One region of the Candidatus Stoquefichus sp. SB1 genome, then DNA from elsewhere that is predicted to be linked to it. Evidence: a T-box and tRNA genes for the amino acid it is inferred to sense, from the RefSeq annotation. Region 1 holds a T-box; the other regions hold tRNA genes.

Region 1 (4,383 bases):
AGAAGTCAAATTATTGCACAGTTAAAAAAAGATTATCCTGAATATCAGTTTTTAGAAGTCGGGGCAACAACTTCTAAAAATGTAACACAGACCATGTCACAGGTAAGAATTGTTTTATCTATTTTTTCTGTGCTTGCCATTATTTCTTCATTATTTCTTATTGGGGAAGTCATGTTTTTAAATGTTGTTCAAAAAAAGAAAGATTTAGCTATTATGAAATGTTTTGGAGCAAGTTCATTTGATTTATTAAGAATTGTTTTTTATGAATCAATTGAAATTGTCCTGATAGCTCAATTGATATGTGTATTCTTATATTGGCAATTATTAAATTTTGTTAATCAGTTTATTCAAAATATGTTATTGAATAATACCTTCTTTTTTGCTTTTGATTATCAATTGTTATTACTTGTTTTTGGAATATCTTATGGACTCGTTATCATTAGTCAATTACCACCACTTGTTTATGTTTTTAAAATGAATACTGTCAAACATTTAAAAGATTCATCATAGCAATGAAATATATTCGACTTTTGAAATTGAAGATGATAGAATAAAGGTAGACTATGATAAGAGTGGTGAGTTGAGTGAACAAGAAGAAAGTCCTGATTGTTGATGATGTGGATATAAATAGAATGATCTTAAGTGATGCTTTTCATGATCGTTATATTGTGATGGAGGCAGAAAATGGCGCAGTTGCTTTAGAAATCCTTATGAATCAAAGTATTGATGTTGTTTTATTAGATATTGTGATGCCAATTATGGATGGTTTCCAAGTCTTAGCAGAAATGAAAAAAAATAATATGATTGATAAGATTCCAGTCTTTTTGATTACGGCTGAAACAACAAACCAATACTTAGAAAAAGGATATCAATTAGGTGCTGTAGACGTTATTACAAAACCATTTAATCCTTCTTTTATTCGTAGACGAATAGAAAATATTATAGAGTTATATTCGCATCGTTTACATTTACAGCAAATTGTAGATGAACAAATGAAAACATTAAGAATTCAGGAAAAGCAGTTGCGTGAAGCTAATCGATCAGTTATTGATACATTGAGTACGGCGATTGAATTTCGTGATTGTGAATCAGGTGCTCATGTTTCTAGAATAAGAAGTATGACAAGAATGTTATTATATGAATTGCGAAAAAATCATTATTGTGAATTATCTGATATTGAAATAGAGTTGATTGGTGACGCTGCTGTTATGCATGATGTAGGAAAAATTTCGATTCCTGATAGTATTTTAAATAAACCTGGGAAATTAACGGCTGAAGAATATGAAATCATGAAAATGCATACGATTAAAGGCTGTGAATTATTAGAAAATATAGAACAATTAAAAAAGAGTGAATTATATAATTATTGTTATGATATTTGTCGTCATCATCATGAACGCTGGGATGGTCATGGGTATCCAGATGGACTGAAAGGAAATGATATTTCTTTATGGGCACAAGTGGTTTCGTTAGCGGATGTTTTTGATGCGTTGGTAAGTGAACGTGTGTATAAAAAGGCATATAGTTATCAAGAAGCTATGATGATGATTAATAATGGTGAATGTGGCGTTTTTCAGCCTCGATTATTATTGGATTTTAATGCAATTAGTCTTAAAATTTATGAAACTTTATATAAAGATTAACAAGAAATCGGTTGAAATTCAAAAAACATATGATATAATGTTGAATATGTGAAAATCAATGAAAAGGAATAGTAATTGTCAGTAATCTTGTAGAGAACTTGTGGTTGGTGAAAACAAGTAGAGGATGCAATGAACTCGCCTTGGAGATGTCAAAATGAAATGAGTAGTTTTGACCGTATCACTGCGTTAAAGTGTTGAGGGCATATCTAAAGGATATGAACTAAGGTGGTAACGCGATTAAAGTCGTCCTTAGATGGACGACTTTTTATATTTTAAGGAGGAATGAATTATGCCGTTTGATCACAAACAAATTGAAAAGAAGTGGCAGCAATATTGGGATGAAAATAAAGTTTTCTATACTGATGTATGGGATTTTTCAAAACCAAAATATTATGCTTTGGATATGTTCCCATATCCATCAGGTCAAGGTTTGCATGTTGGACATCCAGAAGGATATACTGCAACAGATATTATGTCAAGAATGAAAAGAATGCAAGGGTTTAATGTATTACATCCAATGGGATTTGATGCATTTGGATTGCCTGCTGAGCAATATGCGATTAAGACAGGAAATCATCCTGAAGGTTTTACTTTAGAGAATATTGCGACTTTTACAAAACAATTAAAAATGTTAGGTTTTTCATTTGATTGGGATAAATGTATTTCAACATGTGATCCTGATTATTATAAATGGACACAGTGGATTTTTAAACAATTATATAATGATGGATTAGCAAAGAATGTAGATATTCCGGTTAACTGGTGTGAAGAACTTGGAACTGTTTTAGCTAATGATGAAATTATTGATGGTAAGAGTGAACGTGGAGGATATCCAGTTGTTAGAAAAAATATGAAACAATGGGTGATTGATATTCCTTCATATGCTGAAAAGTTATTAGCAGGATTAGAAGATATTGATTGGCCAGAATCAACAAAAGAAATTCAAAGAAACTGGATTGGGAAATCAATAGGGGCACATGTTGATTTTCAAGTTTCAGGACATGATGATAAGTTTACTGTTTTTACAACACGTTGTGATACATTGTTTGGTGCAACTTACTGTGTTTTAGCACCAGAACATGAATTGGTTGCTAAAATAACAACAGCTCCACAAAAAGATGCTGTAGATGCTTATGTAAAAGCATGTGCTACAAAATCTGAATTAGAACGTACAGAATTAAATAAAGAAAAAACAGGTGTATTTACAGGAGCCTATGCAATAAATCCAGTGAATCAAAAAGAGATTCCAATTTGGATTTCAGATTATGTTTTAGCTGGATATGGAACAGGTGCGATTATGGCAGTTCCAGCTCATGATGAAAGAGATTATGAATTTGCAAAGAAATTTGATATTGATATTATTCCTGTACTTGAAGGTGGCGATGTTACAAAAGAAGCATGGACACAAGATGGTGTTCATATCAATTCTGATTTTTTAGATGGTATGAATAAAGAAGATGCCATTGCAACAATGACAAAATGGTTAGAAGAACATCATTGTGGTCAACAAAAAATCAATTATCGTTTAAGAGAATGGATTTTTGCACGTCAAAGATATTGGGGTGAACCTATTCCAATCATCAATTTTGAAGATGGATCATCTGTTGCTTTAAGTGATGATCAATTACCACTTATTTTACCACCTTTAGAAGATTATTCGCCTTCTAAAACAGGTGCTTCACCATTAGATAAAGCAACTGACTGGGTGAATGTTGCAGTCAATGGACAACCAGGTAAGCGTGAAACAAGTACAATGCCTGGAAGTGCTGGAAGTAGTTGGTATTATATGCGATATTTAGATCCACATAATGATAAAGAAATTGCTGATAAAAAATTGTTAGATCACTGGTTACCAGTTGATTTATATGTCGGTGGACCAGAACATGCAGTTGGACATTTATTATATTCACGTATGTGGAATCGTTATTTATATGATAAAGGATATTTATCACATCCTGAGCCTTTCCAAAAATTATATCATCAAGGTATGATTTTAGGTGGTAATGGTGAAAAAATGAGTAAGTCTAAAGGAAATGTTATTAATCCTGATGATATTATTGAAGCTTATGGAGCAGATACATTACGTGTTTATGAAATGTTTATGGGACCTTTAGAAGCAAGTAAACCATGGAGTGAAAGCGGTGTTGATGGTGCCAGAAAATGGTTGGATCGTGTTTATCGTTTGATTATTGAATCTGATAAATTAACTGATGAAAATGATCATTCATTAGACTTTATTTATCATGCAACTGTTAAAAAGGTCACTGCTGACTATGAAACATTAGGTTTCAATACAGCAATCTCACAAATGATGATATTTGTTAATGAAGCCTATAAATCACCAACACTTTATCGTCCTTATGCTGAAAACTTAGTCAAAATGTTAAGTTGTATTGCGCCACATATTGGTGAAGAAATGTGGTCATTATTAGGACATGAAGGAACAATTGCATATGCTGCTTGGCCAACATATGATGAAAAAATGTTAGAACAGGCAACTGTGGAAATGGCAGTTCAAGTCAATGGTAAATTACGTGCTAAGATTACAGTCGCTAAAGATGAAGATGATGAGGTTGTTAGGGCAGAAGCATTAGCTCAAGACAATGTTAAAATTCATACTGAAGGTAAAACTGTTGTCAAAGTGATTGTCGTTAAGAATAAAATCGTGAATGTGGTTATAAGATAAATAAAATGAGATGTCAAAAAAATATTGACATCTTTTTCTGCATTTTTATGTATT
Region 2 (4,383 bases), on a different contig from region 1:
GCTTGATCATTTTGAATATGAAAAGATTGCAAAGTACAATGAAGACAAATATCAGGAATTAATGCAAACACCTTTATTGATTAAAAACAAACTCAAAATGAAAGCCATTATAACAAATGCGCAGGCATTTATAAAAGTACAAGATGAATTTAAGAGTTTTGATCATTATATTTGGTCATACGTTAATTTTAAACCAATTAAACACCATTATCATTCTTCATCAGAGGTACCAGCTTTTGATGAACTTTCACAATTGATTTCTAAGGATTTAAAGAAGAGAGGGTTTAAATTTGTTGGACCAACTATTATTTATAGTTATTTACAGGCAATTGGTATTTATAATGATCATGAAATTGATTGTGACTTATATTGACGATTCCTTTTTAAAAATGAATATTGTATAATATAAGTATCTAAGAAATTAAAGGAGGTAATAAAGAAATGAGTTTTCCAAAAGATTTTTTATGGGGTGGTGCAGTTGCTGCCAATCAATGTGAAGGTGCCTATTTAGAGGATGGAAAAGGATTATCAGTTCCTGATATGTTATTGGGTGGAGATGTTCATACACCAAGAACTTTCTTACCAAAAACGGATCTAAATGCTTTCTATCCAAGTCATGAAGCCATTGATTTTTATCATCATTACAAAGAAGATATTGCTATGTTTGCTGAGATGGGATGGAATGTTTTTAGACTTTCTATTAACTGGGGACGTATCTTCCCTAATGGTGATGATGACGAGCCAAATGAAGCTGGTTTAGCATTTTATGACAAAGTTTTTGATGAATGTCATAAATATGGAATGGAACCATTAGTGACTTTATGTCATTATGAAATTCCATGGAATATTGTGACAAAATATAATGGTTTTTCTGATCGTCGCGTTATTGATTTATTTGTTAAATATGCAACAACTTGTTTTGAACGTTATAAAGACAAAGTAAAATATTGGTTAACATTTAATGAAATTAATATTCCTTGTATGGGGGAAGGTGGTATTGGTAATCTTTATGGATTAGGAATAATGGATAAAGATGATGTCAATGCAGATCATCGTATTCCATTAAATGAATTAAAATCTAATGATCAAATAACATTTATGGCTTTACATAATGAATTTGTCGCAAGTGCTTTAACTGTGAAAGCAGGACATGCGATTAATCCTGATTTTATGATTGGAAACATGATTGCTCATACAACACTTTATCCTTTAACACCAAATCCAAAGGATATTATGGCTGCTTTTGATGAAGAAAACTTTAAAAACAATTTCTGTGGTGATGTTCAGGTACGTGGAGAATATCCAAGTTTTATGTTTAGATATTTTAAAGAACATGGAATTGATACTTCGTTTATTACAAAAGAGGATAAACAGATTTTAAAAGAGGGAACAGTGGACTTCTATACATTCTCTTATTACATGTCTAACTGTGTAACTGTTGATGAAAATGCTGAAAAGACACAGGGAAATATGTCTGTAGGAGCAAAGAATCCTTACTTAAAAGCCTCTGATTGGGGTTGGCAAATCGATCCTGATGGATTAAGATATACTTTAAACGTTTTACATGATCGTTATCCAAAAACACCATTAATGATTGTCGAAAATGGTTTTGGTGCATTTGATAAGGTAGAAGCAGATGGATCTATTCATGATGATTACCGTATTGATTATTTCAGAGGACATATTCAGGCTATGAGTGAAGCGATTGAAGATGGTGTACCTTTAATTGGTTATACAACTTGGGGTCCTATTGATTTAGTTTCTGCGGGAACTGGACAATATGCAAAACGTTATGGTTTTATCTATGTTGATAGACATGATGATGGAACAGGAGATTTTTCAAGAAGTAAAAAAGATTCATTTTACTGGTATAAAAAAGTCATTGCTAGTCATGGTGAAGATTTAGATTAATCATTAAAAACCAATCTCTTATGGGGATTGGTTTTCCATATAAATTAATCATAATTTCTATTGCATTTTATAAAAATATATAATATAATAATTGAGCAGTTCGCATTGCCCGAGTGGCGAAATTGGTATACGCACAGCACTCAAAATGCTGCGACTCGCGTCATGTCGGTTCGAGTCCGACCTCGGGCACCAATACTTATATGAAAGACTTTCTTTATGAGAAGGTCTTTTTTTGTTTTTGGTTTCAATATTCTTTATAAACTATTTATGCATTATTCATGAGAATAAAGGTGATTTTCATCAATAATCAATTAAATTTGTTGAAAAATGTTATCCTATAGATAGATAATGTTTTACAAATTTAGACAAAAACAGATAAGAACTGATACGCAAAAATTCTTATATTCGTCTTTTTTTTGCTATAAAAGTATAAACTTCTTAGGAAATATATCGTTTTATAGTAGAATGGAGTTAGGAGGTAACGTATATGATATTAGAACGTGTTGTAAATTGTATTGATGAGGTCTATAAGGATATTTTAAAGAGTCCGTCAGTGAATATTCAAAAATGGATTCATCAGTTTCGTGAGGAAATGGATGATCAGGAAGTTGAGGGAATGATTAAAAAATCAATTATAGCATCACTGACTTTATGTATGTCTCAAGGGATTATTGATGATGATTTTTTTGAAAGTGCATTAATTCAAAATTTTGACTTTATTATTCAAAAATTACCAAATATGAAAAAAAGTATGTTATTAAAAATAGAATTAGTGGGATTAGAAAAACAAATTTATCGTGTTATGAAAGTGCCTTATGGCATTATATTGGCTGATTTAGCTTATCTTATTTTGGCTTCTATGAATGCTGATGGGAGTCATTTGTTTACTTTGAAAATCGATGGTGTGCGTTATGGGTGTGATGCATGTGATGAGGACTTTATTGAGGAATATGCAGCAGATGTAACAATTCCTGAATTAGAGCTTGAAAAAGGTGATCAATTTGAATTATGGTATGATTTTGGTGATGATTATTTCTTTCATATTGATATTATTGATATTGAAGAACATGATCAGTTACAATCTTTTGAAGATTTGGAAATTATTGATGGAAACGGTTATGGTATTTGGGAAGATGCACATCGTTTGTTAGATTTGTATTATATGAATCGTAAGGAATTTTTAAAGACAATTGATGAGTATGGTTTATCAGATGAAGATTTTATATTTGAAGAGTTTGATATTGATACATATAATGAAATGTTAATTGATGATTTTGAATATTTAAAGATGGCTTATGAAATGCCAGAAGAAATGGAAATATAAAAAACTTGACTTAGAGTAGGCTTTAAGTTGTATACTTAATCATAGGAGGTTAAGTATGATTTATAAATTTGAAGTTTTGATAACACCTTTTCAATTATCTCGAACAATTCATTTGTATTTGCCAGATAATTATGAAGAAAGTGATGAAAGATATCCAGTGATTTATATGTATGATGGTCATAATTTGTTTCGTGACCAAGATGCAACATATGGAAAATCATGGGGAATGGAGACGTTTTTAAATAACTATGATAAACCTTTTATTGTTGTAGGCATGGAGTGTAATCATGAAGGACAAAAACGTTTAGATGAATATTGTCCCTATGAAGTTGAAAATGCCTACTTTGGTAAGATTCAAGGACAAGGTAAGCCGTTTATGCAATGGGTTGTTGATGAATTAAAACCATATATAGATACTCATTATCGAACAATTCCATTTCGTGAATGTACAATGATAGGAGGCAGTTCAATGGGTGGTCTGATGGCTTTATATACAGTTATCAAGCATAATGATATTTTTTCTAAGGCGGCCTGTTTATCATCAGCAATTGGATTTTGTTTTCATGAATTGCAGGATGAATTAAATCAAGCCAATCTGCAATCTGATACCAAGATTTACATGGATTGGGGAAGTGAAGAATCACGTCATAAACGTGGACTTGCCTATGCCACTTCACAGAATCTTGAAATGTCTCACCAACTTGTATTAAGAGGTGCTCAAACATATCCTCATCTTATCATTAATGGAAAACACAATGAAGCAACTTGGGAGAAACAGATTCCTATTTTCATGGATTATTTATGGAAATAAAAGTATAAAAAAGTTTTTACGTCTAAGAGGTTATTAACAAGACTGGTTGACTGGTTTTGTTGATAACCTTTTTTGCATGATATCAAAAAAGTGACTAAAGACTTGGCGTCTTTAATCACTCATATTTTCACTCTCTTATAGATAATGATATATTATTCAGTTTTTGTTTTTTTAGCTTCAAGCCATAACATATGTAGAACTTCAATCAGCATTTTACGTGTTTTGGAATCAAGTAACGTTAATTCTTTGATAGCATTTAATATATGTTTATAAGAAATGTGTGATAAATCAGTAAAGGTATAAAGATCTAATGAATCAAAGAGTCCAAACATGGCTT
Region 3 (4,383 bases), on a different contig from region 1:
TTCATATCATGTTGATACTGACCAACAGAAATGGCTTTTGGCTCTATTTTCACAAGTTCTGCTAAAGGATCCTGCAAACGTCTAGCAATAGAAACGGCAGAACGTTCTTCAACTTGATATGTTGGGAATTCTTCTTTAGCAATGGCACTTGCTGAATAAACACTTGCACCTGCTTCTGAAACAATAACATATTGAATATCTAAATGATTCTTTTTAATAAATTGTGCAATAAAACTTTCTGTTTCACGACTTGCTGTTCCATTGCCAATAGCGATAATTTCAATTTGATATTTTTGAATCATTGATAACAAGATTTTTTCATCTTTTGTATAATCATTTTTAGGCAAAGAAATATAGACTTTATCAATAGCTAAAACTTTCCCTGTTGGATCAATTGCTGCTAATTTACAGCCTGTTCTAAATGCTGGATCAACACCTAAAACATAACGATCTTTTAATGGTGCCTGCAGTAATAGATTTTCTAAATTGATAGAAAAAACTTTTAGTGCCTGTTCCTGTGCTTTTTCTGTTAATTCACTACGAATTTCTCTTTCTACTGATGGGAAAATTAATCTTTTAAATGCATCTTTTACACATTCTAAAATCAATTCTTTCATAGGCGATTCACGTCGTCTCATAACTCCATTAAAAATATATGTTTCAAATTTTTCTTCATCTATCTCAATAGAAACAGTCAGAACTTTTTCTTTTTCAGCACGATTAATAGCTAAGATTCTATGTGAGGCAATATATTGAACCTTTTCATGATAATCATAATACATTTGATAGACTTGTTCTTCATCAGGATTTTTCTTTTTTACAGCAGTTTTTAATATACCTGTTTTATAAATCATATCTTTGGTATATTTACGATATCGTGGTTCATCACTTATTTGTTCAGCAATGATATCTTTAGCTCCCTGAATTGCATCTTCAATCGTTAAAACTTCTTCAGATAAATATTTCTGTGCTTCTTTTTCAAGTACAAAGTCTCTTGAAAATTGCAAAATACTTAATGCAAGTGGCTCAAGTCCTTTTGCTTTAGCAATTGATGCTTTTGTTTTCTTTTTTTCTTTAAATGGTCGATAGTAATCTTCAACTTCACTTAATTTTTGAGCTTGTAGAATATTTTTTTTCAATTCTTCTGTTAAAAGACCTTTTTCATCAATTAAACGAATCACATCATTTTTTCTTTCTTGTAAGTTGACTTGATATTCATAAACTTTAGAAATCTCTCTAATCTGATCTTCGTTTAATCCCCCTGTTCTTTCTTTACGATAACGTGCAATAAATGGAACAGTTGCTCCTTCTTCTAACATATTAAGAACATTTTCAATTTGATTTTGACTAATTGACAATTCTGTTGTCATTGTTTTAATAATTTCTATATTCATCTTATCCTCCAAAATAAAAAAACATTGTATAACAATGTTGCATTTACTGGTGCAGCTGATGAGACTCGAACTCACATGGATATTATCCACTACCGCCTGAAGATAGCGTGTCTACCAGTTCCACCACAGCTGCATATTTCATTAAATGGTGCGGACGATGAGATTTGAACTCACACAGATTTACATCTACTACCCCCTCAAGATAGCGTGTCTACCATTCCACCACGTCCGCAGATTGCTTATACATTATAGCATAAATAATATCTATTAAGCAATAAGAAATAGGGCTATAACCCTATTTCTTAATTAATTCATATATTGCTTTTGCATATATTGCTGTTGCTTTGACTAAATCATCAATAGCGATTTCTTCATTATTTTGATGTATTTTATTATCAGTTCCTGGAAATTGAACACCAAACGCAACACAATTAGGCATAGATTTAGCATAAGTTCCACCACCAATGGCCTGTGGTTGATGTTCGTGGTCACCTGTAAATTCTACATAAGCATTATGCAATGACTGAACAAAATCACTCTGAGGATCAATATATAAAGCCTTACCTAACTCATGTGTTTCCACTAAACCATATTCTTTAAGATGTTTTCCAATAGACTCGCTCAATTGTTCATCTTTAACTTCATGAGGAACACGCATGTCTACAATCATATTGACATGACCATCTTTATAATTTAAAACGCCTAAATTAACAGTTAAATCACCCATCATTCCATGATATGCAATATCAAGTTTTTCACCATAGTGATCTTGATAAAAATGCTGATCAATAAAATGTACCAACTGATTTTGTGAAATACTTGCTAAATAATGACACATATACGTAGCTGCATTAATTCCTTGTTCTGGTGTAGAAGCATGTGCAGAACGACCAATTAAAACGAGTTTTGTATGATTCCCTTCTTCTTCCAAAGAACCTTTTAATCCATGTTTACTTAAATATTGCATATACGAATCTTTATATTGTTTATAATTTCCTACAATATAAACTTCACAAACTTCAGGAACAATATTAGCTCTTGTACCCGCATATATACCAATAATATTATCCTTTTCGATATGTCCAGTTATTTCAAAATTTACTCCTGCCTTTTCACCATAAACAACTGGAAATTCAGCATCTGGTGTAAATCCCATTGCAGGATATGGTTTTTTAGTAAAATAATACTTCATGCATTTAGAGCCATTTTCTTCATTGCATCCAAAAATAATACGCATCTTCATTTTTACAGGCAAATCTAATTCATGAATAATTTTAGCAGCATAATAACCTGCAATTAATGGTCCTTTATCGTCTGCAACGCCTCTTCCATAAAGTTTATCATCTTTAATCACCATTTGATAAGGATCAGTATTCCACCCCTCTTTATTGCAAGGAACTACATCTAAATGACCTAAAATACCAAAAGCCTCTGTTTCTTCACCAATATCAATATGTCCAGCATATCCATCAACATTTTCACAAATAAAACCATCTCTTTTCCCAATTGCTAACATTTCTTCTAAAGCAATTCGACACTGTTCCCCAAATGGTTGTCCATCATTTGCTGTTGACTCATCTAAAACAGATGGGATACGACATAGTCTATCAATATCATTAATCATATCTTGTTTTCTTTTATTGACTTCTTCTAAAAAATCGATCATAAAATCACCTCATTGGTTATTATATCAAACATTTCAATAAAACGATACTTTTTTATCAAAAAGTGTTATGATTATGTTAAATGGAGGATTTGAATCTATGGAAAATATCACATTTCACATTACTGTGAAGGCAATTGTCATTTATCGTCATAAAATATTGATTTTAAAAAGAATACGTCCCTCAAGTGATGGTCTAGGCTTTTGGGAACTACCTGGTGGTGGACTAGAATATGGTGAAACACCTCATGAAGCGTTAATAAGAGAATTAAAGGAAGAAACAAATTTAGATATCAAAATCATCAAGCCAGTCTATACATTTACAGCAATTCGCCCAGATTATCAAACTGTAGGAATTGGTTTTTTAACAATTCCCACAAATGATCATGTCATTATTTCACATGAACACACTGATTTTAAATTTGTGGAAATCGATGATTTAAGAAATTATTTAGATGAAAAAATTTATAATGATATCATTTTTACACTGAAAGAATATGAAAATATGAATTTGGAGGAATAGTTATGAAAAAATTATCTGAATATCCGAATATTGGTCCTGCTGTTGAAGCACAATTACACCAAGTTGGAATAGATACAATGGATCAGCTCCAAGATATTGGCAGTCAAGAAGCATGGTTAAAAATTCAATCTATTGATTCTTCGGCATGTATACATAGACTTTATTCTTTAGAAGCAGCAATTCAGGGTATCAAGAAAAAAGATTTAAGTTTAGATGACAAACAATATCTTAAAGATTTTTACAATCAACATAAACTATCAAAAAATCAGGATTAATCAAAATCCTGATTTTTTGATGCATAATAATCTTTAATTGCTGAAATAGACTTTTTCTTAAAATTCATATATAAAACTAGAAGCCCTATTGAAGTTGCAGCAAATACAACAGTTGTTCCAATAAAAATATAAGTTATCATACCCATTTCGTTTTTTTCTATACTTGGAACATATTTCTGTAATGTACCTTCAGTGCTTTCATAAGAATAAAGATTCTTTTCTCCAGCATCATTCATCAAATAAACTACTGAATAATTAGCATGTTCCTGATCTTCAAAAGTCCACCCTTCAATTTCAAGGTCCCCAATCTTAACCTTACTTCTTTTCAGTCCATCCTGTTTTTCTATATCAGATGGTATATCAATCAAAGTATAACTCTTACCATTAATTTCAATAGTCTCATATTTCCCCATAATTTTACCGTTCTCACAAATATAAAAATTTTTATTTCCAGATTCATCCATTAAATATACAAGTACTAATCCATTTGTCTCATTTTTCCATCCTGTTATTGGCGTATTTTCAAGT

The links. The T-box of region 1 lies ahead of leuS (leucine--tRNA ligase). A T-box ahead of a tRNA ligase gene usually reads a tRNA of that ligase, here a tRNA-Leu.
Region 2: it has a tRNA-Leu gene. The T-box ahead of leuS (leucine--tRNA ligase) is inferred to sense a tRNA for this amino acid. The anticodon was not compared.
Region 3: it has a tRNA-Leu gene. The T-box ahead of leuS (leucine--tRNA ligase) is inferred to sense a tRNA for this amino acid. The anticodon was not compared.

The regions. Positions count from the first base shown of each region.
Region 1 covers NZ_LN852692.1:53,911-58,293, forward strand. Annotated here, with positions in the region: gene BN1865_RS00320 (ABC transporter ATP-binding protein/permease) at 1-510, shown strand, start outside; gene BN1865_RS00325 (response regulator) at 585-1,643, shown strand; T-box leader at 1,693-1,897, shown strand; gene leuS (leucine--tRNA ligase) at 1,933-4,329, shown strand.
Region 2 covers NZ_LN852696.1:1,035,663-1,040,045, forward strand. Annotated here, with positions in the region: gene BN1865_RS17705 (DNA-3-methyladenine glycosylase I) at 1-373, shown strand, start outside; gene BN1865_RS17710 (glycoside hydrolase family 1 protein) at 442-1,911, shown strand; tRNA gene BN1865_RS17715 (tRNA-Leu) at 2,019-2,103, shown strand; gene BN1865_RS17720 (IS1096 element passenger TnpR family protein) at 2,399-3,235, shown strand; gene BN1865_RS17725 (alpha/beta hydrolase) at 3,291-4,046, shown strand; gene BN1865_RS17730 (Mbeg1-like protein) at 4,199-4,383, opposite strand, start outside.
Region 3 covers NZ_LN852693.1:468,643-473,025, forward strand. Annotated here, with positions in the region: gene BN1865_RS03430 (Tex family protein) at 1-1,394, opposite strand, end outside; tRNA gene BN1865_RS03435 (tRNA-Leu) at 1,442-1,527, opposite strand; tRNA gene BN1865_RS03440 (tRNA-Leu) at 1,541-1,626, opposite strand; gene pepV (dipeptidase PepV) at 1,690-3,060, opposite strand; gene BN1865_RS03450 (NUDIX hydrolase) at 3,158-3,580, shown strand; gene BN1865_RS03455 (TfoX/Sxy family protein) at 3,583-3,855, shown strand; gene BN1865_RS03460 (cadherin-like beta sandwich domain-containing protein) at 3,852-4,383, opposite strand, start outside.